3 regions of the Pelorhabdus rhamnosifermentans genome follow, and region 2 is predicted to be linked to each of the others. Evidence: riboswitches for the same ligand, from Rfam matches in the RefSeq annotation. Region 2 holds a riboswitch; each other region holds the start of a gene.
What was found. Region 2 has a riboswitch for cobalamin ahead of Ga0466249_RS14310 (nicotinate-nucleotide--dimethylbenzimidazole phosphoribosyltransferase). Riboswitches for the same ligand answer to the same signal wherever they lie in the genome.

Region 1 (8,283 bases), on a different contig from region 2:
ATAAGTGTGGGAACCCTCTTTAATCCGACCATTTAACAGCCAGCCACGTGACCTATCCGTTACAATGGTCCGATCTAAATCAAGAGTGCCATCGGTTTTAAAATTTACCTCATGACGTCTTTCACGGCTCTGCCAGTAATCCAGTGTAATAAAGCCATTGTTTGTCTGATGAGTCCAGGCCGTATCAAAATTGGTATTGTATTTTTTCCAGTAGGCACCATTATTTAGGGGACCATAATTAGAATAAGCCGTTTCAGCATCCGTCGCTGAAATCACGGGATAACTAGGATCATAACCTGCTGTCCCTGGCGTATTTCGCAAAATGTAACCCCGCTTTTCTTCTGACTGCCGAACATTCAATTTCACATTATCTTTGGGCGTAAACGCATAATCTAATTTTAATCCATACTGTTTGGCATCGTAGTCATTATTGCGTAAAAAAGCATCTTCACTGCTTTTATTATAGCTGACCTGCCAGCCCAATTTATCTTGTGTAGCACCATAATTAAAACGCAACTGCTGCTTATTGTATTGTCCAGTAAGAATACTGATTTCACCGCCAGCCGCTGTGGCTTTCCTGGTAATAATATTAATAACGCCGCCTAAAGTATTGCCATATGCTGCCGACTTGCCCCCTTTGATAATTTCGATTTTTTCTATCGTATTCAGTGGGATACTGTCCCAATCCATATAACTACCGCCCATCACACCAGACAGGGTAGCCGGAACGCCATCCACAAGCACCGTAAAGCGCCGCGAATCGAACCCTCTAAGTTTGACCGCGCCATCATCATTATCACCGTGACCTGTACGAACTTGAATATCAATTCCTGTAACATGGCTTAGCAGTTCAGGCAGCGTAGATGCCTTGCCTGGACTAATTTTTTTGACATTGACATTCGTAGCATCCGTTGCCTGTTGAATAGGATCCGCATGAACAATAATTTCTTCCATTTCATAACTTGGAGTTTCTGCTGCATAAGTTGTGGATGTAAGTGCTAAGGCAAGTAAGATATGAATCATTAGCTTGTTTCTATTCATGACTGTTCTCCTTTAATGTGCGAAATTTTCAAATAGCTGCCTTCTAACCTTTTTACAAGCAAGGGTATCAAAACCATTTGTATGAGGATGCCAGGAAAACCCGTTGTAATACCACCGATCAAATACCCTAAGGGCGGAATGTTAATATGTACAAGCTGAACCATCAAAAATATAGCAGCAACCGTTCCCAATCGCCCCAGGATCATCGCACCTACCAATGAAGCAAACAACGATATTTTCCTATTATGATATAAATATCCGCTGACAACACCGTATAAAGCCAATTCAATGACCATGAGCGGCAGAACAGGTATGACTGGCGGCATACCCGTAAAAAAGCTGCTTAAAGCCGGAGCAATAACGCCAACCGCCATGCCCGATTTGCCCCCAAGCAATAAACCAGCCATCAAAACAGGAATATGCATCGGTAAAAATATTGCTCCCATGGCTCCTACAAAGTGAAAAGTGATCGGCAAAACTACCCCCAACGCCATAAATAATGCCGTGTAAACTAATTTCATCGTATTCGTCATTCTGTGTTACCTCCTTTCGCACAAAATAAAAACCAGGCAAGCCCCTCTCTTTCGCAGAGATAGGATTACCTGGTTTCATGCACAGGAATCTCAATCACAACCACAACAACTAGAAAACTAAAAAACTAACTACCTTCAGGTATCAAAAATGAGCCTCTTGCTCATATAACAACGCAATTTTTTGCGTTGTTATTATATTTGACAAATGCTACCTATCTCCTGCTAGGCAATTTTCAAAATTTATTGAGCGAGGAAATTTCTTTCAGAATCAATATATCTGCTTTAATATTTCTTCCACAGCTAATTCATTTCATGGTCTTTTTTATTCACATATGTTAAAATAAATTTAAGGGAGCGATCGGCATGGAAGAATTGTTAAAACAGATTTTGGCAGGACAAAAAGATATCTGCCAAAGATTAGGAAATCTTAAACAGGGACAAAGTAATATTGAGCAAGGGCAAAGAAATCTTGAGCAGGGACAGAAAAATTTAGAACAAAAAATGATATCTGGATTTACCGATTTGAAAATAGCAATTGATGTTACTCAAAAAGATGTTCAAGATATACGTCGAACCTTACGGGCCGTTGAAACGATTACGGCTAAAAATTGGGGCGACCTTATTGACCTACAAAAAGCTGAATAATATTAAAAAAATTTAAGGCTATGATTCATTTCATGGCCTTTTTTATTGGTATGCACGCGATAGCGTAATGTGGCGTTTTTAACTCGCCATGAATAATTCAGGTCTGGTTTTATGGGTACATTATATTTCCTGATATTCGATAATTAAATATCAGATAGCCGAAATAAATATTTTAAATATTGTTGAGTTATTGCTATAATTACATTTGAAGAAATGTCGACATCTCTTCAAACAAATTCTCACATAAAGGGAGTAATTTTACTTATCTTGAGTGAAATGAAAGGAATCATGACAAAATGTTTAAAAAAATTGCTTTAAAATTATTGTTAAATAAGTGGCATCAAGGGGGGTTTTCAGTCGTTTTTTGGGATGGTGAACAAGAAAATTATGGTAATGAGCCACCTGCTTTTAAAATAATTTTTCACAAAGAGCCGCCACTACAATTTCATAGTGATGATGCGGTGTTATTTTTTGGTGAAGCTTATATGGACGGACTCATTGATTTTGAAGGATCAATGGATGATATATTGCGCGTTGTTGCGCTTAATACGCAACCACAAGAACCAAAAAGGGAGCCGCTCATGACTCCTTCAGATACCCATATTCAGCGGGAAAATATTCACCATCATTATGATTTAGGAAATGACTTTTTCTCGCTTTGGTTGGATAAGACGATGAGCTACTCTTGTGCTTATTTTAAGACTGCTAAAGATTCTCTATATCAAGCACAGTTACAAAAAATTGACCATATTCTCAAAAAAATAAACCTGAAACCGGGTGAAAAATTACTCGATATTGGCTGTGGATGGGGCTGGGTAATCATCCGTGCCGCCCAACAATATCATGTGCAAGCTACTGGCATTACATTAAGTACGGAACAATATAAAAAAACAAAACAGCGGATTAAAGAGTTGGGATTAGAATCTCAAGTAAACGTTGAACTGATGAATTATCAAGATTTAAATGCTGACAAGTGGCAATTTGATAAGATTATCAGTGTCGGCATGTTTGAACATGTAGGAAAAGAAAATCTGACCAAATATATGAATAAAATACATGAATTATTGGTTCCGGGAGGAATGTCCTTATTACATACGATAACAGGCATGTTTGAGGGAACACCGAATACCTGGATGGGAAAATACATTTTCCCAGGCGGTTATGTTCCTTCACTGCGTGAGACAATTTGGCTATTACCAGAATATGATTTTCACCTGCTCCATACGGAAAGTTTACGGTTGCATTATGCTCTGACACTAGATCATTGGTTTGACAACTTCAAAGAACATATCGACGAAGTAAAGTCTAAATATGGAGAACGCTTTGTTCGCATGTGGAGCTTATATTTACGCGGCTGTGCAGCAGCCTTCCGGGTATCCGGCCTAGATATTGACCAACTGGTATTTACAAAAGGCTTAAATAATAAACTGCCGATAACTTATGACTATATTTATAAGGATTAATCAGTCTCTTTCGCTTTATAATCTGAAATCGTATGATCCATAAAAATGAGATGCCTTTTCTATAAATTGGCCTTAATTTACGTAAATTTCAAAATTCGATGCAATGCCAATAAATTCAAGTAATATTCAAATCAAAATCAAGTTCAACGGTGGCAATTTATCTACGAATGCAGGACTCTTGCTTCTTCATGCATTTATAAATAAATTGGGACTGAATCAGTTGCGAAGCACCAACATCTCGCTGATAAATTTTACTGCAAAAAATTTATCAGTTCAGCGATACCTTGTTCAAGTTTGCAAAACGTCCGAATACCATCCGCAGTCCGTACTTCTGTAGCATAGTAAACCTTAACGGATTTGGCATGAATAAATCCTCGTTCTTTCTTATAAAAAATAGAAGCATCTCTTATGTACCACTATTCTATTTTTCATTCATATTTACCTATAAATTACTACTAAGAATAATATTATCAAGGGATATTTTCAACTACTACTAGGCCAAAAACGGAAAAATCATACCATTCTACAGCACCTTTAAGAAAAAACCTTTCCGGAGCACGGAAAGGTTTTTTCTCAAGGAATACTCAAATTTCCTATTAATCGCTAATTGCTTTTTGGGACAATTTTGTTATATTCTTGTCATATAGTACAATTCATTTAAAATTCAATTCCTGGCTGCGCTTGAATACCTTGCTTATAAGGATGTTTGATTTCTTTCATTTCTGTAACCAAATCTGCCTTTTCAATTATCTGAGGCCTAGCGTCTCTGCCAGTCAAAACCAAATGCAGCAAGGATGGCTTATGATCTATTAATTCCAACACATCTTCCACCGCTACAATGCCAAACTTCACAGCATAATTAATTTCATCAAGAATAATCATATCCCATTCGCTTGATTGAATCGCTGCTTTCGCTGTTGTTAGTGCTTCAACTGCTGCTTGACGATGAACTGACATTTTATCATCTGAAGAATTTTTCAAAAAGCCTTCCCCCATCTGATGCATTACAAAACGAGGACCTAGTTGTTCCGCAGCCTTCAATTCGCCATATATCCAATTGCCCTTGATAAATTGAATGACTAACACCCTAAGTCCTTGTCCCCAGGCGCGCATCCCCATGCCAAGCGAAGCAGTCGTCTTCCCCTTACCATTTCCCGTATGTACAATGACTAATCCATGCTTTTCCATCACTTTTATTCTCCCTTCATTTAAACTGCTAGCATCATAAATTCGACAAAGAAGAACTTAATATTTTATCTAAAACTGATACTGGACGCCCCATTGATAATTGCGGCCTGGACTCGTATAATAGGACCAACCACCATAAGGACCAGATCCATCCGTATATTCTGAATAGTATTTATTGAATAAATTATTTACTTTAAAGAACGCTTTAGTATCCTTGGTCATCTGATAATTTATTGCCGTATTCCATACCCAATAGGTACTGCACGGCAAATATTGAGGTGCACCTATATAGTCATTGCCTTGTAAATGAACATCCCATTTATCCTGCTGATAATTTACGCCGATATTCCAAACACCGCCGGGTGTACTTGCATATTGGCTTACTGTCGTCTCTTTAAGGTGTGTATACCCAACAAACGTACTCCATGCTTTTGACCATTGTTTATTCAATTGTGCATCCCAGCCATGAATGATATCATTATCAATGTTTTCATACGGGTCAGAACCATACGGCGACGGAACATTAAATTTGTTTTTACTACTGGTTTCAAAAATATGTGCTGACGCAGTCAAGGTCTCATCAAATTTATGATTCACACCTGCCTCTGTTGTATGGCCTGTTTCTGCTTTTAAATTTGGATTTCCATGTGCCCCATCATATAATTGATAAAAATTAGGTGAAATAAAGTATTCTTTATAAGCAATATAATAATTGGTATGATCATCTTGTGTATATCCTAAGTTGAAACTGGGAGTAGCATGATTTCCATAATTGGAATTGTTATCATTGCGAATCCCAGAAGTCAGTTTCCACTGATTAGATAAATTCCATTCATCCTGTAAATATACTGCCCGGTCTGTTATGGTTTTCCCGTTAATAGGGCTATTATCTGCCGAAGAAGAAGAATCTTTATAATGAACCATCTCATCCTGATAAATATCAAAACCGGTTGTTATCACATGATCTTTACCGACCTTTTGCGTATACTGATCCTGAATTCCTCTTGTCTTTGTATCTAGCAGCCATGAATAACCACCATTAAAATAAGTGTTCACCTTATTTCGATTCGTATAAAAAGTCAAAGAGTTAGATGAATTATCTGAAAATTTATACCTGTAATTAACTCTCCACTTGTAATTATCATCTGATCCTGTGTTCGGACCATAATAGGAATACAAGAAATTATCTTTATATTGATCGTAACTCATCGTAATATCGGATGCATCATTGATTTTTTTGGTCAGTTTGAAGGTATTAGTAATCGCATTCAAATGAGTCGGAAGTTCATTACCATGTCCGTCCTTATAATTTCCAGAAATGTCCTTTTGACTAGTAATTAACCAGCTATAATCACCGGATTTTCCCTGATTAGACAGGGAATAATTTTCTTTATCATAACTTCCCCCGGACATTGTCAATGTCGTTTTATTCGTTTCCGCTTTACGGGTAATAATATTGATAACACCGCCTTGCGCATCTGAACCGTAAAGAGTCGAAGCAGCTCCTTTCAGCACTTCAATTCTTTCAATGCTATCCATAGAATTAATTAATCCGGCAGGAAATCCACTGCCATTCACATTGACCCGGACACCGTCAATTAAAACCACAATATTTTTAGAACCGTTGATACTAACGCTGTTCGAATAGGCCGTACCTACACCATTGCCATAATTATTAATCCCAACTCCTGGCACACTACGTAAAGCTTCTGTTAAATCCTGATAGTGATTTGTTTCGATTTGTTCCCTTGTAATCACCGAAATGTTCGCATTGGCTTCAAACTGTTTTACAGGTGTTTTCGTTGCCGTAACCACTACTTGATCAAAAGAATAATCGCTTTGTTCTGCGGCATACCCAATTCCTGTTGCCGGCAATAGCAAGGCACTACTTACGAGAGCACATAGCATTGCATGGCTTTTTTTGTTCATTGTTCTTTTTTTTAGCATCATTTCTCCTCCTCAACAAATACTCTTCAAAATAATCACCTTGTGGGAAAAAATAAAACAGCCATCCATAACTATCGGAAGGCTGTTTCTGAGAAATCCATTTAAAATTAAATCCCGGCTACAAAATAGCCGGGAAGGAAAATCAAATAGAACGCTCTGCGTATCCCCTCCCCATCGCTCGTGGGTACAAATGGTGATTATGAAATAGGCAGTTCTCCTGGCTCTGGATCATTGTTTGCCCAAACCTTCCCAAGACAGCTTGTCTCAGTGGTAAACCTTGGGTTTCTCCCCATTACAGTGGCGGGACCGCGCCGGCGTGTTACCGGACTTCCCTTTTAAGCCCTTTCGGGCACCTATTTGATCATTATAAAATTTTCAAAATAATATAATTACATAAATATTCTAGCACTTCATGGAAAAAGAATCAAGCTATACCTGCCTTATCCACTTTTTTGAGCCTGCAATTTGCAATGTCTGTTGCTGTTGCTGTACTTTTCGTGCCCATTCTTCCAAGGAAAGCTGCATAAATTCATGAACCAAAAATTCATATACAAATGATGCGTACGTATTTCACGTCAAAAGCCTGTTTTAACTGTAACAGATGATTGCGTTCCAATATGGATCGATCCATTTGATAATTAGTTGTTAGCCATAAAGTGTTGTCGATTAATTTCAGCGAAGCTAATCGTTCCATGCATTGAGTAAATGCTTGTTCTCCCATCAATGATTTTAATTTTTCTAGTTTCGATATCAAGTGAGGCTGATTTTTGACAATACGTTCCGTTAAGGGCGTCAGCGGAACTGTATCGATAAGATTCGAAGCTAAATCCGGATTATTTTTAATCTCTTCAGGAACTGAAAAAGAAAATGAATTTGACATGAATTAATTCCTTCTTTCTTATAAAAGTATTTCTTATATACCACTTTATCATTCATTATTTACCTAGATTTACTCCTAAAAATAATATTATCAACGATATTTTCAGCTACTACTAGGCCAAAAGCGGAAAAGTCATAGCGTTCTACAACACCTTTGAGTTAAAAATCTTAACCCATTTTTACCGGATTATGACTCATTAAAATTTTGCTTTATAACCTAAACTATAATTAAATGGCGTGTAATAATATTCCGAGCTTTGATGCGAAATGACATCATCACGGTCTAAGACATTATTTGCTGTGAAGAAGATGTCCTGTTTTTTATCTATCTCGTAATCAACATTGAAACTCGTCATAAGATAAGGCTTCTGACCATAGGAAGCAGCCGAACTCGGTGTCATAACACGGTCAGCTAAATAACTTTCCGTAAGAGTGGCACGCCACTTATCTTTTTGATAGGTTACGCCACTATTAACTTGCCAGCGGCCATAGGTCCTGTCCCAATAGGGTTTAGCCGTTGTTTTGGACTGTGGATTACCATAAGTGACACCCCAGTTATAACTCCAGCCGTCAGTTCCTTCAATATT
Region 2 (8,283 bases):
TTATTGGAAAGTACGATGGCCTGATTGTACGGAGTGTCACCAAGGTGAATGAAGAACTTTACCAGCATGCTACAAATCTAAAAGTTGTTGGACGAGCGGGTAATGGAGTAGATAACATTGAAATGGAAGGGGCAACCAAACGGGGTATTATTGTTGTGAATACACCGGAGTCTAATGTTGTTTCAGCAGCAGAACTGACGATTGGATTATTACTTGCTTCTTGCCGTAATATACCGGGTGGCAATGAGCGTGTTCGTTCAGGCAGCTATGATCGTGCTAATTTGAAAGGTGTGGAACTACAGGGCAAGACAGTGGGAATTGTGGGTTTTGGACGGATTGGATCACTTGTTGCCACGCGTTTAAAATCTTTTGACATGCAGGTTATTGCCTATGATCCCTATATTAATGATGCCAGGTTTAAAAAATTCGGTGTAGAGAAAAAAGAAAAACTTGAAGATTTAGTGAAGGAAGCCGATTTCATTACGGTTCATACGCCGAAAACGAAAGAAACGATTGGTATCATTGGCAAAGAACAGTTTAAAGTAGCGAAGAAAGGTGTAAGAGTCATCAATTGCGCGAGAGGCGGTATTATTGATGAAGAAGCCTTGAATGATGCGTTGAATAAAAAAATTGTTGCCAGTGCAGCAATTGACGTTTTGGTCAGTGAGCCTCATCCGAATACGCCGCTTATTGATTTTCCCAATGTCGTGTTTACGCCCCACGCTGGTGCCGATACAGTAGAAGCGCAAGATAATGTTGGTCTTACTGTGGCTCAAGAGGTTATCAGTGCACTCCGAGGCGAAATTGTCCCCAATGCTGTGAATTTGCCGACGATTCCTAAACAGGAATTTGAATCTTTTTCAGCTTATTTGAAATTAGGCGAGACACTCGGTAAGATGTACTATCAATTAGAAAAAGATGCTGTGGAAAAAGTGGAGATTGTCTATAGCGGTGATGTGGCTACCATTGATACATCCGTGATTAGTTTGGCTATCTTAAAGGGGCTTTTTGAGCCAGTTTTGCAAGAAAAGGTGAATTATGTAAATGCCAGCCTTATTGCGAAAAATCGGGGCGTTACTGTAACGGAAAGTAAAAAATCTACTGTTGAAAGTTATTTGACATTGATTCAAATGAAGGTTATTTCGAAGAATAAAACCTTTACTATTAGCGGTACCATCTTTGGCAAGGGTGAAATGAGAATTGTAGAGATCAATGGTTTTACTTTCGATTTAACGCCCCGTCCTTATATGCTTGTGGCTGAAAATATTGATAAGCCAGGCATTGTGGGTCAAATTGGTACGATCCTTGGTGTGAGTAAGGTAAACATTGCGACGATGCAGCTGGGGATTAATGATCAGGAAAAACGGGCCATGATGGTTTTGGCAATTGATTCTGATGTGTCAGTTGATGTTCTGCAATTTATCAGCGGTGTAGAAGGTGTGTTGAAAGTTCACTTGGTGAAAATTTAAGAAATTACAATTAAAAAATAAATAAAATAAAAGAGGAAAAACGTTATTTGTCTGATGACAGGCAAGTCGCGTTTTTTTTCTTCTGTAAGCGCGTTCTAGTCATATTACAGGTACAACCCTTAGTATTAATGGTGGTTACGAAACGCAATTAATGCAAGATTTTTTTGTAAGACCTATGACTATTTTGGCTGTGTGTGGTAAAAACTTGCTTGTTTAAAATAACAAGCAGGAGTGTTTGGTTTCTTTCATGAATCTATCTAGTAATGAGAGTCTGTCAAGGAGGCGAAAGCAATTGTTCCAGCAGTTGTTCAACGATTTTATTACAGGGTTGCAGTTTTTAACACGTATTCGTCTCGTTACGCAAGTCGATTGTTCTCAAGATAGTTTTCGCCGTAGTGTTAAATTTTTTCCTATTATTGGCTGTCTCATTGGGCTGCTATTATCAGGAATAATCTATGGATTACAGTTGCTTGGGAGTGGCAAAATTCCTTCACATGTTATGGCATGCAGCCTGATTTTGATTGAAATACTGTTAACAGGCGCTTTGCATTGCGATGGCTTTATGGATACGATGGATGGAATTTTTTCTGGACGTTCCCGCGAACGGATACTGGAGATTATGAAAGATAGCCGTGTTGGTTCTTTCGGTGTTATTGCTTTTTGTTTGTTCGCGCTTATGAAATATTCCTTTATCTTGGATATGGATTCTTCTTTATTAGCCTTGGCTTTTTTAGTTATGCCCATTGTCGGGCGGTTGGCAATTGTTATGGCTGTTACCTTGTTTCCCTATGCACGGCGTGAAGGGTTGGGCAAGAGCTTTTCTTATCATGCTGATCGCAGAACCTTGTATATTGCTGGATTATGTGCTGGAGTCATACTCGCTTTATTAGGCAGATTAGCTCTTCTTAGTAGTCTATTTGGTCTTATTTTTGCGTATATTTTTGCCGAATATGTGAATAAGCGGCTGGAAGGATTAACAGGGGACATTTATGGTGCTGTCAATGAACTAACAGAGCTTGCTGTTTTGTTCGTATTTACTTGTTCATGATATGAGGAGTATGGGATTTTTTTTACTATGTTCTTTAATATTTTGCTAAGCTAGCTAAAACAGGTAGGAGAATGGTTACGTATGTAGAAAAAGTGTGATAATTGAATTGAATAAAGTGCCACTGTATGGGTGCCTCTCGACTTGAGAGGAGAATAGGGAAGTCGGACAAGATATTATATCTTGAAACGACGCGGTCGCGCCACTGTAATCGGGGAGAAACTTCTTTTTATGCCACCGGGAGAACGGGAAGGCTAAGAAGGTTTGATGATCCGTAAGCCAGGAGACCTGCCTGTACAGCTGCCATGTACTCCCGCGTAAGGAGTAGTGCCAGAAGGAGAGGGTCTTAAAAATACCTAGCCTTTTTGGTTTGGTATTTTTTTATTGCTTCCTAAAACACATTGAGGAGGAATTCAGATGGATTTCGAAAAAACAGTCAATGATTTTATTGATGGGGCGGCAAAGCCGCCCAGTAGCTTAGGAACTTTGGAAAAACAGATAAAAAAAGTGCTGTTAGCCTGGGGAAAAATTGATTTGGAAATTCGGCCCTTTCATATTATTTTTGCTGCAGATAATGGTGTTGTAGAAGAAGGCGTAGGCAATACTACAGCGGAAATTACTTATTTACAAGCAAAGAATATGGCCGAGGGTCGGGCGACGATTAGTTGCTTTTGCCAGGCTAACCAGATTCCCTATGAAGTAGTGGATGTGGGGATTCATACCGACCGAAAGTCAGGTCTGGATCGGAAGGTAGCCTTAGGCACTAAAAATTTTATGAAAGAAGAGGCCATGACAGAGACGGAGTTTCAACGAGCTTGGGAGATCGGTCAGGAACGAGTGCGTCATGCTGTTTTAGAAAAAAAGTCGAATTTGCTTTCTTTTGGTGAAATGGGGATTGGTAATACAACAACATCTTCTGCCGTGCTTCATGCTCTCACCGGGATGCCGCCGGAATTTATTGTGGGTTATGGAGCGGGCTTAAATAATAATGAGATTTTAAAACGCAAACGCCTTGTTGTTGCCAAGGGGGTGGAACTTCATAAAGAAAAATTGCACACAGTACAAGATATTTTACGTTGTGTCGGTGGATTTGACATTGTTGCCATGTGTTCTGGTATGCTGGAATGTGCAAAATTACATATTCCATTTGTAATAGATGGCTTTATTGCAGCTGTTGCTTATACCTGCGCGTTTCGCCTTAATCATGAGCTTGATGGTTATGCTATCCCTTCCCATATTTCAAGAGAACCAGGTATGGCCTATTGTTTAATGCTTGGCAATATATTAGCGGAAGATGTTGTCTTGCATGCCAATTTGGCACTAGGCGAAGGGACAGGGGCCGTGCTTATGGTTTCGATTTTAAAAACTATGTTATATACTTTGCATAACATGGCAAGATATTCTGATTTTGTTTATAGTGAGCCCTTGCCTGCACAAGATGTGGCCATGTAAAAAAATTGCTACCGTTTGGTAGAATATTGCTATTAGCAGGGAAAAAATTGCATTCTAGCTAATATCTCTATAAGAAATAGTAAGACTTTTCTGTATTGCTTTTTCAAGGGAGGGCGACGAATGCAAACAAGTCATCCATTTGTTTTAGGTGAAATTGTCAACACTCAGGTCTTGCAGGAGATACAGGATAAATTTTCCGAAGCAACGGGTTTTGGCGCAGTCATTGTGGATCGCGAGGGCAATCCAGTTACACGTCCGAGTAATTTTACCTGTTTTTGTTCTTATATACGATCTGAACCACAGGGATTGGCCCGCTGTGTTAATTGTGACGACTGGGGCGGCAGGCAAAATCAAAAGCCTTGTGTTTATCTCTGCCATAGCGGATTAACGGATTTGGCAGCTCCTATTATTGTGCAAAATGAGTATATTGGGGCATTTCTTGCTGGCCAAGTGGTTTTGGATAACAAGAATGCTGATGCCAAAGCGGAAATGTTTCGTCGTACGGAAAATTTAGAGCTTGACAGACAGCTATTATCAAAATTTTATGATATTGTACCGATTGTGCCGGAAAACCGGATAAAGGCGGCTGCCGATCTTATTTATATTATGTCTAATTATATTGTTGAAATAGGTGTTGCCAATATTGTCGGTAAGCAGTTAGTGGATGAATTGCAATCGAAGGCGAACTTAGAGGCCCTATTGCGCGCAACAGAGTTAAAAGCTTTGCAGTCACAAATCAATCCGCATTTTTTATTTAATACACTCAACACCATTGCACGGTTAGCTTTATTGGAAGGTGCAGGACGGACGCAAGAAGTGGTATTTGCTTTAGCTGATTTACTCCGCAATAATTTGCGGGACATCGATGTACTGCGTCCTTTAGAACAAGAATTAAAGTCCATTACAGACTATTTGACGATTCAAAAAATGCGTTTTGGTGAACGGATTCAAACAGTTATCCATGTAGATTCACAGCTGATGAAGGCAGAGATTCCAGCTCTTACTCTTCAACCGCTTATTGAAAATGCCATTATTCATGGATTGGAAGCTAAGTTAGATGGAGGGACAGTTGAAATTACCGGCGAGATTGTCGGTAATTCTATGATGCTTTATGTAATCGATTCAGGAGTGGGGATGTCGGAAGATATGATTCATGCCATTTTTCAATCTGAAAAACGTACGAAAACGCATGGTCAAACAACAGGTCTTGGTGTTATCAATGTTCATAAACGTATTCAACATTATTTTGGTAATGATTATGGTCTTACACTGGACAGTAAGTTAGGAGAAGGCACTCGTATTGCGATTCGGCTTCCCTACTGTTCGGATTAGGCGGATATTTTGGGAGAAACGTTATGGTTACACTATTTATAGCAGATGATGAACAACTAGAAAGACAGGCATTACGGCTAATTATTGAAAAAAATTGTCCTAACATTCAAATTATCGGTGAAGCGGGTGATGGAATCAGCACGGTTCATATGGTAATTGATGAAAAGCCGGATATTGTGTTAATGGATATTCGTATGCCTGGAATGAATGGTTTAGAAGCTGCCAAGCGCATTCGAACGGTTTTGCCTGATTCGCATATTGTTATGCTTACGGCTTTTGATGAGTTTACTTATGCCAGGGAGGCCCTTACGATTGGCGCTGTGGAGTATCTGTTAAAGCCTGTTAGACCCGCTGGTATTGTGAGCGCCATGGCGGTAATCGAAAAAAGAATTGCTGGAATTCGAGTCAAACAAGCTGAAGAAGAGGAATTGCGCAAAAGTGTAGAATCGGCTCTCCCTTTTATCCAAATGTCTTTTGTCTATGATCTGATTTCTGGTTCTATTACAGAGCTTGATCACTTACAGCAACGTTCGCGTTTTTTAGGTCTTACTTTTGATCCTGGTGTAGCTCTTATCGTGGATATTGACAATTTTAAGCAACTTACTTGTCAGGACACGGAGCTTGAAAAGCAATTAATGAAACAAAAAGTTTATCAGCATATTTGTCAAGTTACTGGCAAGAATGCGTTAGTTACACCTTTTGGCAGTGATAATGTCATTGTTTTGCTAGGGTTCGCCAACGAAGATAGGTCCGAAGAAATTGAAAATTCCGTTCAGGAGATAGCTGTTACCATTAAAGAAAGTATTCGGCTTGAGATGAATATTGGCGTTACCATTGGCATTGGCAATTATTATGAGGACCCACGCGAGCTTCATAAGTCTTATTTGGAAGCTCGGCGTGCCGAACGGCAAAGGTTTTATCTTGGAGACGGTCAAATTATTCATATTAAGGATGTGCCTTATGTTAATGCCAGTCCCTTTAATTATCCCTTCCGGTATGAGAGGGCTGTTCTTGATAAGGTGCGGTGCGGTGACCGAGAACAAGCGAAGGAGACCCTCCATGAATTGCTCAATGGTATTTTTGCTAGTAAGGCTAGTATTGAGACAGTAAAGGCTTGCGTATTGGAACTTCTCATTGTATTATCCCGCTCCGCTGTAGAGGGAGGCGCAAATTTAGATCAGCTTACGTTGCTTAATTTTACTTGTATTGATCAATTGACTGCTTGTAACACGAAAGGGCAAGTGGAACATTGGTTATTTGAGGCGCTCGATCATTTTATGGATAATATGTTGGATAATCGTGTGAGTACGAATCTTAGGGTGATTAATCAAGCTTGTGATTATATTGTTCATCATTGTCATAAGAATATTTCTTTGGAAGACGTGGCTCAGACTGTCCATTTAAGTCCCTTTTATTTTAGTCGTTTATTTAAACAGGAAAAAGGCTATAATTTTGTTGATTTTCTTACACAAGTACGTATGGATAAAGCAAAAAAGTTGTTGCAGAATCCTGATTTTACAGCAGTACGCATTGCTTCGGAAGTGGGCTATCAAGATGCTAGTTATTTTAGCCGCGTTTTTCGCCAGACAACAGGGTTGACACCCAATCAGTATCGACAGGGAATAAATAAGCCTAAGTAAAAGCGAGATTATCTCATTGATAGGATGTTATCTATTATAAAAATGACCAAACGGAGATTGTAACACTACAATCTTTGTCTGGTCATTTTTATTTGTAAAAAAAATTACATAGATGAACAAAAAAATCCTGTTAGCTTGTTTTTTTATTATTCGTGGATGAATAGATCGTCAAAATAGCAGCAAATATCTTTGATGCCTCAGCAATATTTAAGCAAGGTAGAAGAGATGAAAAGAGTAAATATACTTTTGTAAAACTATTTTGAAGATTGCGAGGAAAGATCATGGCAACAGAAAAACCACGCGTCGTTCAAGAATATGTACCAGGTAAACAGTTGACGCTAGCCCATCTTATTGCCAATCCAAAACGGGATTTGTGTGAAAAACTTGGACTTGTGACAAGTTCAGCCATTGGCATTCTAACGATTACACCCTGTGAGGCAGCCATTATTGCGGCAGATATTGCGACGAAAACGGCCGATGTTCAAATTGGTTTTATGGATCGTTTTACAGGTTCCCTCGTTATTACAGGGAATGTAGCTGCTGTTGAGGCAGCCCTCAGTCAGATTATTCATGTTCTTCGTGATGGCTTGGGGTTTACAGGTCCAAAGTTGACGAAATCCTGATATGGAGAAGGTTATGTTTGTTGGTGCCGTAGGGGCCGGGAAAACGTCGCTGATTCATGTATTACAGAATGATTGCCAAAAGGTACAGAAAACACAAAGTATTATTTTCACAGATGGTGCCATTGATACGCCAGGTGAATATGCGCAAATTCCACGATTTTATTCGGCACTACTGATTACTGCTGTGGAATCTTCGATTGTCGTTATTGTGCAAGATGCAACAGATTTAAAAACTACTCTTCCGCCTGGTTTTGCTGGGATATTTACGCGAAAGGTTGTTGGAGTAGTAACAAAAATTGATGCACTTGGCGCAGAAAGGGAGAAGGCTCGCAATCGGTTATTTCAAGTGGGGGTCAAAGATCCGATTTTTTTTGTTTCAGCCCATACAAGGGAAGGTATTGATGTATTCATGGATTACTTGATGAAAGGAGGTGTACATAATGAGTGAAGCGCTAGGAATGGTTGAAACGCGTGGGTTAGTGGGGGCCATTGAAGCAGCTGATGCCATGGTTAAGGCAGCAAATGTCATTTTAATTGGCTATGAGAAAATTGGCTCAGGTTTGGTGACAGTCATGGTACGCGGTGATGTTGGCGCAATTAAAGCAGCCACAGAAGCGGGTGCTGCCGCCGCCCAAAGGGTGGGTGAAATTGTATCTGTTCATGTGATTCCACGTCCGCATACGGATGTAGAAAAAATTCTTCCCAAGGTAAAGTAGGCATTA
Region 3 (8,283 bases), on a different contig from region 2:
TTAGCAAATAAAATTCGTGCCTATGCTTTGCAAGATGGCGGAAAAGACACAGTCGAAGCCAATGAATTACTTGGTTTTGCCGCGGATCTTCGCGAATATGGCATTGGAGCCCAAATTTTGGCTGACCTTGGATTAACAAGCATTCGTCTATTAACAAATAATCCGCGGAAACGGGCGGGACTGGAAGGCTATGGACTCAAAATCAGTCAACGCGTACCACTGGAAATTCGGGCAAACAAATTTAATAATCGGTATTTATCGGTGAAAAAAGCCAAACTCGGCCATTTACTGAAACAATATGAGGAGGTAAAATAAAATGTCACATGTTTATGAGGGAAAATTAACTGCCAAAGGATTGCGTTTTGCCGTCATTGTTGCACGGTTCAATGAGTTTATTACAGGAAAGCTGTTAACTGGAGCGATGGATGGATTGCTTCGGCACGACGCGGCAGAAGAAGATATTGATACTATTTGGGTACCCGGTGCTTTTGAAATTCCTATTATTGCACAGAAATTAGCAAAAAGCGGAAAGTATGATGCCGTTATTTGTTTAGGAACAGTCATTCGTGGCAGCACTTCGCATTATGATTATGTTTGCAGTGAAGTTTCCAAAGGCATCGCTCATGTGGGTCTTGAAACAGGCGTACCGACGATTTTTGGTGTGCTGACAACAGAAAACATTGAACAGGCTATTGAACGCGGTGGCACAAAAGCAGGAAATAAAGGATTTGACGCTGCAATGTCAGCTATTGAGATGGCTAATCTATTGAAAAACATAGATTAAAAATACAAATATTACCAGGGAAATAAAGGGTGATTTTTATGAAAATAGCCGTTGTCAGTGATACGCACGGCTGTGCTCAGACGTGGGAAATCATGTATCGAGAGCATATGAAAAATATTGATAGTATTATTCATGCTGGTGATGTGCTTTATCATGGGCCGCGGAATGACATTCCTGCTGAGTATCAGCCCAAAGTATTAAGTGCCGCGTTGAATAAGCTTCCAGTGCCTTTTTATGCTGTACAAGGGAATTGTGATGCAGAGGTAGATAGTATGGTGCTAGACTGGCCTCTTTATGCGCCGCTGATTTTTTTGCAGCAGGGAGACTTTCAGATTGTTGTTCAGCATGGTCATACATTGTCTGATGAGGAAAAGGTGAAGCTCGCCAAACGCTATCATGCCAATTTATTTATTAGCGGTCATACGCATGTGCCTGTGCTGAAAAAGACGGAAGGTGTAATTCTCTTAAATCCTGGGTCGCCTGCCATGTCTAAGCGTCCAGATAACAGGGGAACCATGGCTTTCTTAGTTGATCACAAAATTCAGCTCATTGCGATTGACAATGGCGAAGTTCTTAAGGAGGAAATCTATGGCTGACCCGTCTGACCATCTCATTACTGCCACAGCAGGCAACGGTATCCGCATTTATGCGGCTGTGACTACGAAACTTGTTGAGGAAGCTAGGCGGCGCCATGACTGCTATCCTGTTGCAAGTGCCGCATTAGGACGGACAATGACGGCGGCGTTGTTGTTAGCGGCAAATTTAAAAACAGCAGAATTATTAACGGTTCGGATTGTTGGCGATGGGCCGCTAGGTGAAATTATTGCTGATACGACTGCACAGGGAACCGTGCGTGGTATGGTAGGTGAACCGCATCTTGATTTACCGCTTAATGCAGCTGGCAAGCTTGATGTAAGCAAGGCTGTAGGACAAGGCAATGTATTTGTGACGCGTTTCACCAAGCTGAAACAGCCCTTTACTGGCAGCTCAGCGCTTGTTTCGGGCGAAATTGCTGAAGACATTACGCAATATTTATATACGTCGGAGCAAACTCCATCGAGTGTCGGATTGGGCGTACTTGTTGAACCGGATCTTTCCGTAAGCGCTGCCGGTGGATTTATTTTACAAGCCTTGCCTGATGCGGATCCGTCTGATTTGGCTGTAGTTGAATCCAATCTTACAAAACTATCGGCTGTGACGACGCTGATTCAAGAAAGTCAGTCAGCCAAAAGTTTGATTGAGGCGGCTTGTCAGGGACTTGAAATTCGCTATCACGCTGAGCAGCCGCTTGCGTTTCAGTGCACCTGTTCACGCGATAGGGTAGAAAAAGCCTTGATTAGTACAGGCACGAAAGAGCTTAATGAACTGATTGAAATCGGTGAAGCTGAACTAGTTTGTCATTTTTGTGGGGAGAAGTATCAGTTGAACCGTGAGGAACTCACGGCTCTTTTGAAGCAGATGTAAGTTTATAAGAATCAGCTATATGGAAAGAGTGGCACAGAGTATTGCTTATTGTATGCAGCAAGAGATTGATGAACGTATCCGTGGCTGTTGCCATTTACTTTTGACGGATCAATTTACTTATGTTACAATAAATAGCAAGAAAATGTATGAATCCAATAGAATTTCATATAGATGGAAATAGGTGCCCTTAAGAGCTTAATAGGAAAGTCCGGTGAAATACCGGCGCAGTCCCGCCGAGATTTATATTTTAGATATAAAAAACATCTCTTGATATATCAGTCAAGAGATGTTTTCTATATTTAAAATTCTTTCAGCGGCACCATAATATAGCTAAAAATACAAATAAAAATAATACATAAACACCAAAGACCAGTTTATCATCAAACGTTATCTTATTATCCTTTTTTCCATCTTCGTTACGTGTGAATTCATCATATTCACCACAAAAATATCCATTCGTCATGATACTCATTCCCTTCCGAAAGCTATAATAAGTTTTTTTTCCAAGAGATGGTTTTTTATCAAATAAGTCGGTTTTTTTTGCATTGTTTAATGTTGATGTGATATTTTCATTGTGGATACAGTTGAATGATTGGTGGGGCGTATAATAGATTGCAAAGTACTATAGGAACTAATGAGTATGAGTAATATGCCGATACCTGTGTGAAAGGCGATATTTTCCTTTAAGATGATTAAGGCGAGCAAAGGTGCGAGTGCTGGTTTAATAAAAAATATAATGGAGGCTGTTGTGGCAGAGGTTACATCAATAGCGAGAAAATAAAGCAGATATCCAAATCCGGTTACAATCACTCCTAAATACAGCAGAACAGCAAGATTGCTATAAGTTATGCCCTTCCAGAAGGAAATATGAGCTAAAAATTCAAATGGGGTATTTTCATTCATGCGAATCCAAGGTGAAAGATTGGACAGATAGATCAATAGAAATAAGATCAGATCGCCTGCTAAAAAGGTGAGACAATTCATAACAAGACTGCCATACTTGGCAAATTTCATTTTCCCTATTACACAATAGAGCGAAAATGTTATTGCCGATAAGATGGATAATAGAATCCCTTTGTAATCTGTACTGATACTGAAGGGATTTAAGATACAAGCGAGGCCGATGATACTGAATATCAAAGAGATGATCGTATTTTTGGTGGGCTTTTCTTTTAAAAGAAAATAAGCTAATGGAATCATGAATATGGGGTTGGTACTAAAGATAACTGCTACAGTGGAGGCCGGGGTAAAGATGAGGGCCAGTTGAAAAAAAGACATGCTAATCACAATGCCGAGAAATCCGGTTAGAAAAAAATAACCTAAGTCTGTTCTGGTTAGTTTAATCTGCTTATGAATCATAATTTGAATTGTTGAAGGAAGTAATACGAGTGCTCCAATAAAAAATCGTAAGAAAGTTAATTGTAAGGGATTGATATCTGTTGCAAGGAGTTTGCCTGCAATTTCCATGGTGCTAAATATGATTGCCGAAGCAACAATATAAATAGAGGCTTTGGACATCATTCAACCATCATATCCGTGTCTCCCCAACGATTGGTTAATACAGGGGGATAGTTAACAGGGGGAAATTCAATTTTATTTTGTTTTACAGATTGTGCAGGCTTTTTTAATGGCTTTTCTAAATGTTTTTCAATCGGTTGTTTTTTTAAAATATTATTTTGTGGCACATTCATGAATAAGCACTCCTTAGGTGAAAAGATTTTTTGAAGATGTCGACATCTTTCAACAGTGATTATAGCAATACTGAAACGATATTAAAAATATTTATTTTGACTATTTGATATTCGCCTATCATATAGCAGAGAATGGATCAGGTGGTTTGACATGGACATTAGACAATTGAAATATTTTCTGGTTGTTGCTGAAGAAGGCCAAATTACGAAGGCTGCTCAAAGGCTTCATATTACGCAACCTCCCCTCAGTCAACAAATTCAATTACTGGAAAGAGAACTGGGGATTCAATTACTTGAAAGAGGTAACAGAAATATTCGACTAACAGAGGCAGGTAAGGCCTTGCGTGATCGAGCAGAACAAATGGTGGAATTAGTCAAATTAACAATGAATGAATTACAAGAAGTGAAAGAGGGGGTGAAAGGCCATTTAAAGATAGGTACAATTTCTACAGCGGAATCTTATTTACTTAATAAAATCCAAAAATTTCATCTCGATTTTCCTAGTATTACCTTTCAGTTATGGCATCGTGAGACAAAGAAATTGTTAGAATTACTAAATTTGAATATTATCGAATTGGGTATCGTGCGGTTTCCCCATGACGTGAGTCGATATGATTATGTTGCTTTACCTGATCAAACATTGGTGGCTGCTGCACTGGAAATAGGCAGTAATGATTCAAAGACGATTTGTTTAAAAGAACTGAGTGATCGGCCATTGATGATGCTTCGACGCGATGAACCTATGATTCGAGAGTATTGTCAACAGGCTGGTTTTGATCCTTATATCTTCTGTCTTAGTGATGATATTATGCCATTGCTATTTTGGGCAAATGCAGGAATTGGGATTGCTTTAATACCGAGTTCGACTAAAAATCTTTTGGCCAAATTCTCATTGGATTTTAAAGAAATTATTAATCCTGGTGTTGCTGTTACGAGTGCGGTTATTTGGAAAAAAAATCATACCATTTCTTCTGCTGCTAAAAATTTTATTTCTATGTTGTAGATAAAAAAATAAAGGGGAGTGAATTCACTCCTCTTTATACCGTGTTTTATTCTATAAAATGGGTGTGTTCTATTAGTGGAAAATACAACGAAGTTTTTTTGCTTGAACAATCCGATTGAGTGCTACCATATAAGCCGCCATTCTTAAGGGAACTTTCTTTTCAATATGAACATTCCATACATCTGTAAAGGCTTTTTTCATAATTCTTTTCAGCGTGGTAGTTACATATTGTTCGTCCCACATAAAAGATTGTCCGTTTTGAACCCATTCAAAATAAGAGACAACGACGCCGCCGGCATTGGCTAAAATATCCGGAACGATAATGATTCCTTTATTTTCTAGAATCTTATCGGCATCTTTGCTCGTTGGACCGTTGGCACCCTCGACGACAATTTTAGCACGGACATTATTGGCATTATTTTTTCTTAACTGATTTTCTAAGGCTGCTAAAAATAAAATGTCCACATTAAGAGCCAGTAAATCTTTATTGGATATGCTTTGCAGGTCTTCTTCGGTGTAGCCTCGGAGTGATTTTTTATTGTTATTCGCATATTCGATGGCGGCTTTGACATTAATTCCATCTTTTTTATATAAGGAGACAAAAGCATCACCAAGAGCAACAATTTTAAATCCTTGCTCTTGCAGTAACTTGGCTCCCATACTGCCAACATTGCCAAAACCTTGTACGGCAACCGTCATGTCTTGTGTTTTTAATCCTAGCTTTTCTAATGTACTCAATGCCGATAACATCACGCCTCGTCCAGTCGCTTATGTTCTTCCCAGTGAACCACCTAGTTCCCAAGGCTTTCCTGTTACGACACAACTGCTTTCATGGTTAAATTTTTTTGACGGATAGATTTATTTGTGTTACAATAAATGGTAATAAATATTAATTTGATAAAATTTCATAGATGAATAGGTGCCCTTAGGGGCTTAATAGGGAAGTCCGGTGAAATATCGGCGCGGTCCCGCCACTGTAATGGGAAGCAAACTCAGAAATGTCACTAAGACGCTAAATTCTTGGCAGGTTTGAGTCGTGATGATCCAGAGCCAAGAGAACTGCCTATTTAACAGTCACCGTTTGACCTGCGAGAGATGGGGAGGAGATTTGTACGATAGCTTTTTTATTGTATTGATTTTATCCCAGTATCGTTGATACTGGGATTTATATTTTTTAGATATTAAAAACATCTCCTGGTTTGATGGCCGGAAGATGTTTTTTTTATAATATTTTTTCTTTACCTGAGCGATAATGAGGAAGATATGGAAGCTCTTACCCTTTCACGTTGATACTTTCATTGTCTAGCTTAGGGATCTATATAATCAAGAATTTTGTTTAATGGTAAGCAAATAACAAAAAGGAGAGGATTTATTTTGAATGGTTGGAGACCTAGCTAGTTATCAGAGTAGATGCATGATACAAGGGTAGCTGTGACGACATCCCGTAATGAGGTGCAGTATATTGTGACTGGTATTGCCGATTTACGAGGCAAATGCCTGCGAGAGCGAGCCAAGGCTTTAATTGCCGTGAGTCATCCTGATTTTCGGTCATCCTTATTAGCCCAGGCAACAGAGCAAGACTTGATTTAAGACAAAATTAGATAGTGGGAGGAATAAGAAAAACATGGATAAACAGTACTCAGTAAGTGAAATAATTAACAAATCAAAAATTGCTCAACAAATTCTGGCGGGTTACACACAAGTACAAGTCGATCAATTGGTTCGTGTCATAGGCAAAGTCGTTTATGACAATGCCGAGATGTTAGCCCGTGAAACGGTAGATGAAACGAGAATGGGCGTTTATAAAGACAAGATAGACAAATGTAAAGGCAATTCACGAACAGTCTGGAATAGTTTGAAAGGGAAAAAATCTGTTGGTATCATTAAAGAAGAACCAGAAAAAGGCCTTGTATATGTGGCAAAACCGAAGGGTGTTATTGGTGCGATTACTCCGACGACGAATCCAATTGTTACGTCCATGTGCAATGCCATGTTTGCTGTTAAAGGGCGTGATACGATTATTGTTGCACCTCATCCAAGATCGAAAAAATGCTCCACTCACATGATACAACTCATCAATGTTGAATTGAAAAAATTGGGTGCTCCAGAAAATTTGATTCAGATTATTGAAGAACCGAGTATCGAAAAGACGCAGGAATTAATGCAATCCGTCGATGTCGTTGTGGCTACAGGCGGTACTGGCATGGTGAAATCGGCCTATTCAAGCGGAAAACCTTCTTATGGTGTGGGTCCTGGTAATGTTCAGGTTATTATGGACCGAGATTATGATGATAACCAGGCTGTGAAGGATATTATTGCTGGTAGAAAATTTGATAATGGCATCCTTTGTACATGTGAGCAATGTATTATTGCACCGGCTGAAAAACATGCTGAGATTATGAGATTGTTTGTGAAAAATGGTGCTTGCTATTTTGACGATGAAGCGATAGTGGATAAATTTAGACAAGCCATGTTTATAGATGGAAGCATTAACAAAAAAATTGTCGGACAGTCTGTTCAATTTATTGCCAATCTCGCGGGAGTACCTGTACCTGAAGGGGCCAAAGTCATTATTTTAAAAGCCAAAGGCAAGGGCAGTGCCGATATTCTTTGCCGGGAAAAAATGTGTCCTGTTATGGTTACCTTTGCGTATGAGAAATTTGAAGATGCTCTTGATATTGCGAAAACAAATTTAGTGTATGAAGGTGCTGGTCATACAGCTGTCGTGCATTCCAACAATAAGGAACACATTATTCAGGCCGGTTTGGCGCTTCCATTTAGTCGTCTGACGATTAATCAGTCTTCTGCTACTAATACCGGAGGTAGTTTTTATAATGGGTTCAATCCTAGTACAACTTTAGGCTGCGGTTCATGGGGCAATAACAGTATTTCAGAAAACCTGACTTACACTCACTTAATTAACATATCGCGTATTGGCTATTTCAATAAAGATGCCAAGGTTCCTACGGATGACGAAATTTGGTCGCTCTATTCATAACAGAGGAGGAGCTTGATGATGCAGAGGCTTCAGGTAAGACCTCAGATTCATCAGTAATCACGTACAGGAATTTGCCGAGTTCTTCAAAAGCGGAGCAGGAGATTTAATTTTAACTCATGAGTTTTTGTACACGCCATATTTGCAGGAATTGCATTTTAATGTAGATTTTTTGTTTCAAGAAAAATAAGGTGTAGGTGAACCGTCTGATGAGATGATTGATGCTATTATTCAGGCGATGGAAGAGAAAGAATGCAAACGAATTATTGCCATTGGCGACGGTACAGTAATTGATATTGCAAAGCTATTGATAATAAAGGATGTTAAACATGCACTAGACTTATTT

Region 1: linked by a shared signal. The riboswitch ahead of Ga0466249_RS06755 (TonB-dependent receptor plug domain-containing protein) and the one ahead of Ga0466249_RS14310 (nicotinate-nucleotide--dimethylbenzimidazole phosphoribosyltransferase) in region 2 are both predicted to bind cobalamin.
Region 3: linked by a shared signal. The riboswitch ahead of Ga0466249_RS06645 (acetyl-CoA hydrolase/transferase C-terminal domain-containing protein) and the one ahead of Ga0466249_RS14310 (nicotinate-nucleotide--dimethylbenzimidazole phosphoribosyltransferase) in region 2 are both predicted to bind cobalamin.

Annotation. Positions count from the first base shown of each region.
Region 1 covers NZ_JAHGVE010000004.1:137,082-145,364, reverse strand. The annotation lists gene Ga0466249_RS06780 (TonB-dependent receptor plug domain-containing protein) at 1-1,041, opposite strand, end outside; gene Ga0466249_RS06775 (ECF transporter S component) at 1,038-1,574, opposite strand; gene Ga0466249_RS06770 (hypothetical protein) at 1,938-2,219, shown strand; gene Ga0466249_RS06765 (SAM-dependent methyltransferase) at 2,516-3,682, shown strand; gene cobO (cob(I)yrinic acid a,c-diamide adenosyltransferase) at 4,340-4,870, opposite strand; gene Ga0466249_RS06755 (TonB-dependent receptor plug domain-containing protein) at 4,940-6,820, opposite strand; cobalamin riboswitch at 7,008-7,189, opposite strand; gene Ga0466249_RS06750 (hypothetical protein) at 7,362-7,697, opposite strand; gene Ga0466249_RS06745 (TonB-dependent receptor plug domain-containing protein) at 7,894-8,283, opposite strand, start outside.
Region 2 covers NZ_JAHGVE010000011.1:75,196-83,478, forward strand. The annotation lists gene serA (phosphoglycerate dehydrogenase) at 1-1,469, shown strand, start outside; gene cobS (adenosylcobinamide-GDP ribazoletransferase) at 1,762-2,517, shown strand; cobalamin riboswitch at 2,628-2,824, shown strand; gene Ga0466249_RS14310 (nicotinate-nucleotide--dimethylbenzimidazole phosphoribosyltransferase) at 2,932-3,966, shown strand; gene Ga0466249_RS14315 (sensor histidine kinase) at 4,087-5,298, shown strand; gene Ga0466249_RS14320 (response regulator transcription factor) at 5,322-6,938, shown strand; gene eutS (ethanolamine utilization microcompartment protein EutS) at 7,220-7,561, shown strand; gene Ga0466249_RS14330 (EutP/PduV family microcompartment system protein) at 7,575-8,009, shown strand; gene eutM (ethanolamine utilization microcompartment protein EutM) at 7,999-8,277, shown strand.
Region 3 covers NZ_JAHGVE010000004.1:107,797-116,079, forward strand. The annotation lists gene Ga0466249_RS06600 (bifunctional 3,4-dihydroxy-2-butanone-4-phosphate synthase/GTP cyclohydrolase II) at 1-315, shown strand, start outside; gene ribH (6,7-dimethyl-8-ribityllumazine synthase) at 317-784, shown strand; gene yfcE (phosphodiesterase) at 823-1,380, shown strand; gene hslO (Hsp33 family molecular chaperone HslO) at 1,373-2,248, shown strand; gene Ga0466249_RS06620 (hypothetical protein) at 2,559-2,711, opposite strand; gene Ga0466249_RS06625 (DMT family transporter) at 2,798-3,769, opposite strand; gene Ga0466249_RS06630 (hypothetical protein) at 3,766-3,939, opposite strand; gene Ga0466249_RS06635 (LysR family transcriptional regulator) at 4,091-4,942, shown strand; partial or broken gene Ga0466249_RS06640 (Glu/Leu/Phe/Val family dehydrogenase) at 5,015-5,698, opposite strand; cobalamin riboswitch at 5,843-6,023, shown strand; gene Ga0466249_RS06645 (acetyl-CoA hydrolase/transferase C-terminal domain-containing protein) at 6,353-6,532, shown strand; gene Ga0466249_RS06650 (aldehyde dehydrogenase family protein) at 6,567-7,940, shown strand; partial or broken gene Ga0466249_RS06655 (iron-containing alcohol dehydrogenase) at 8,146-8,283, shown strand, end outside.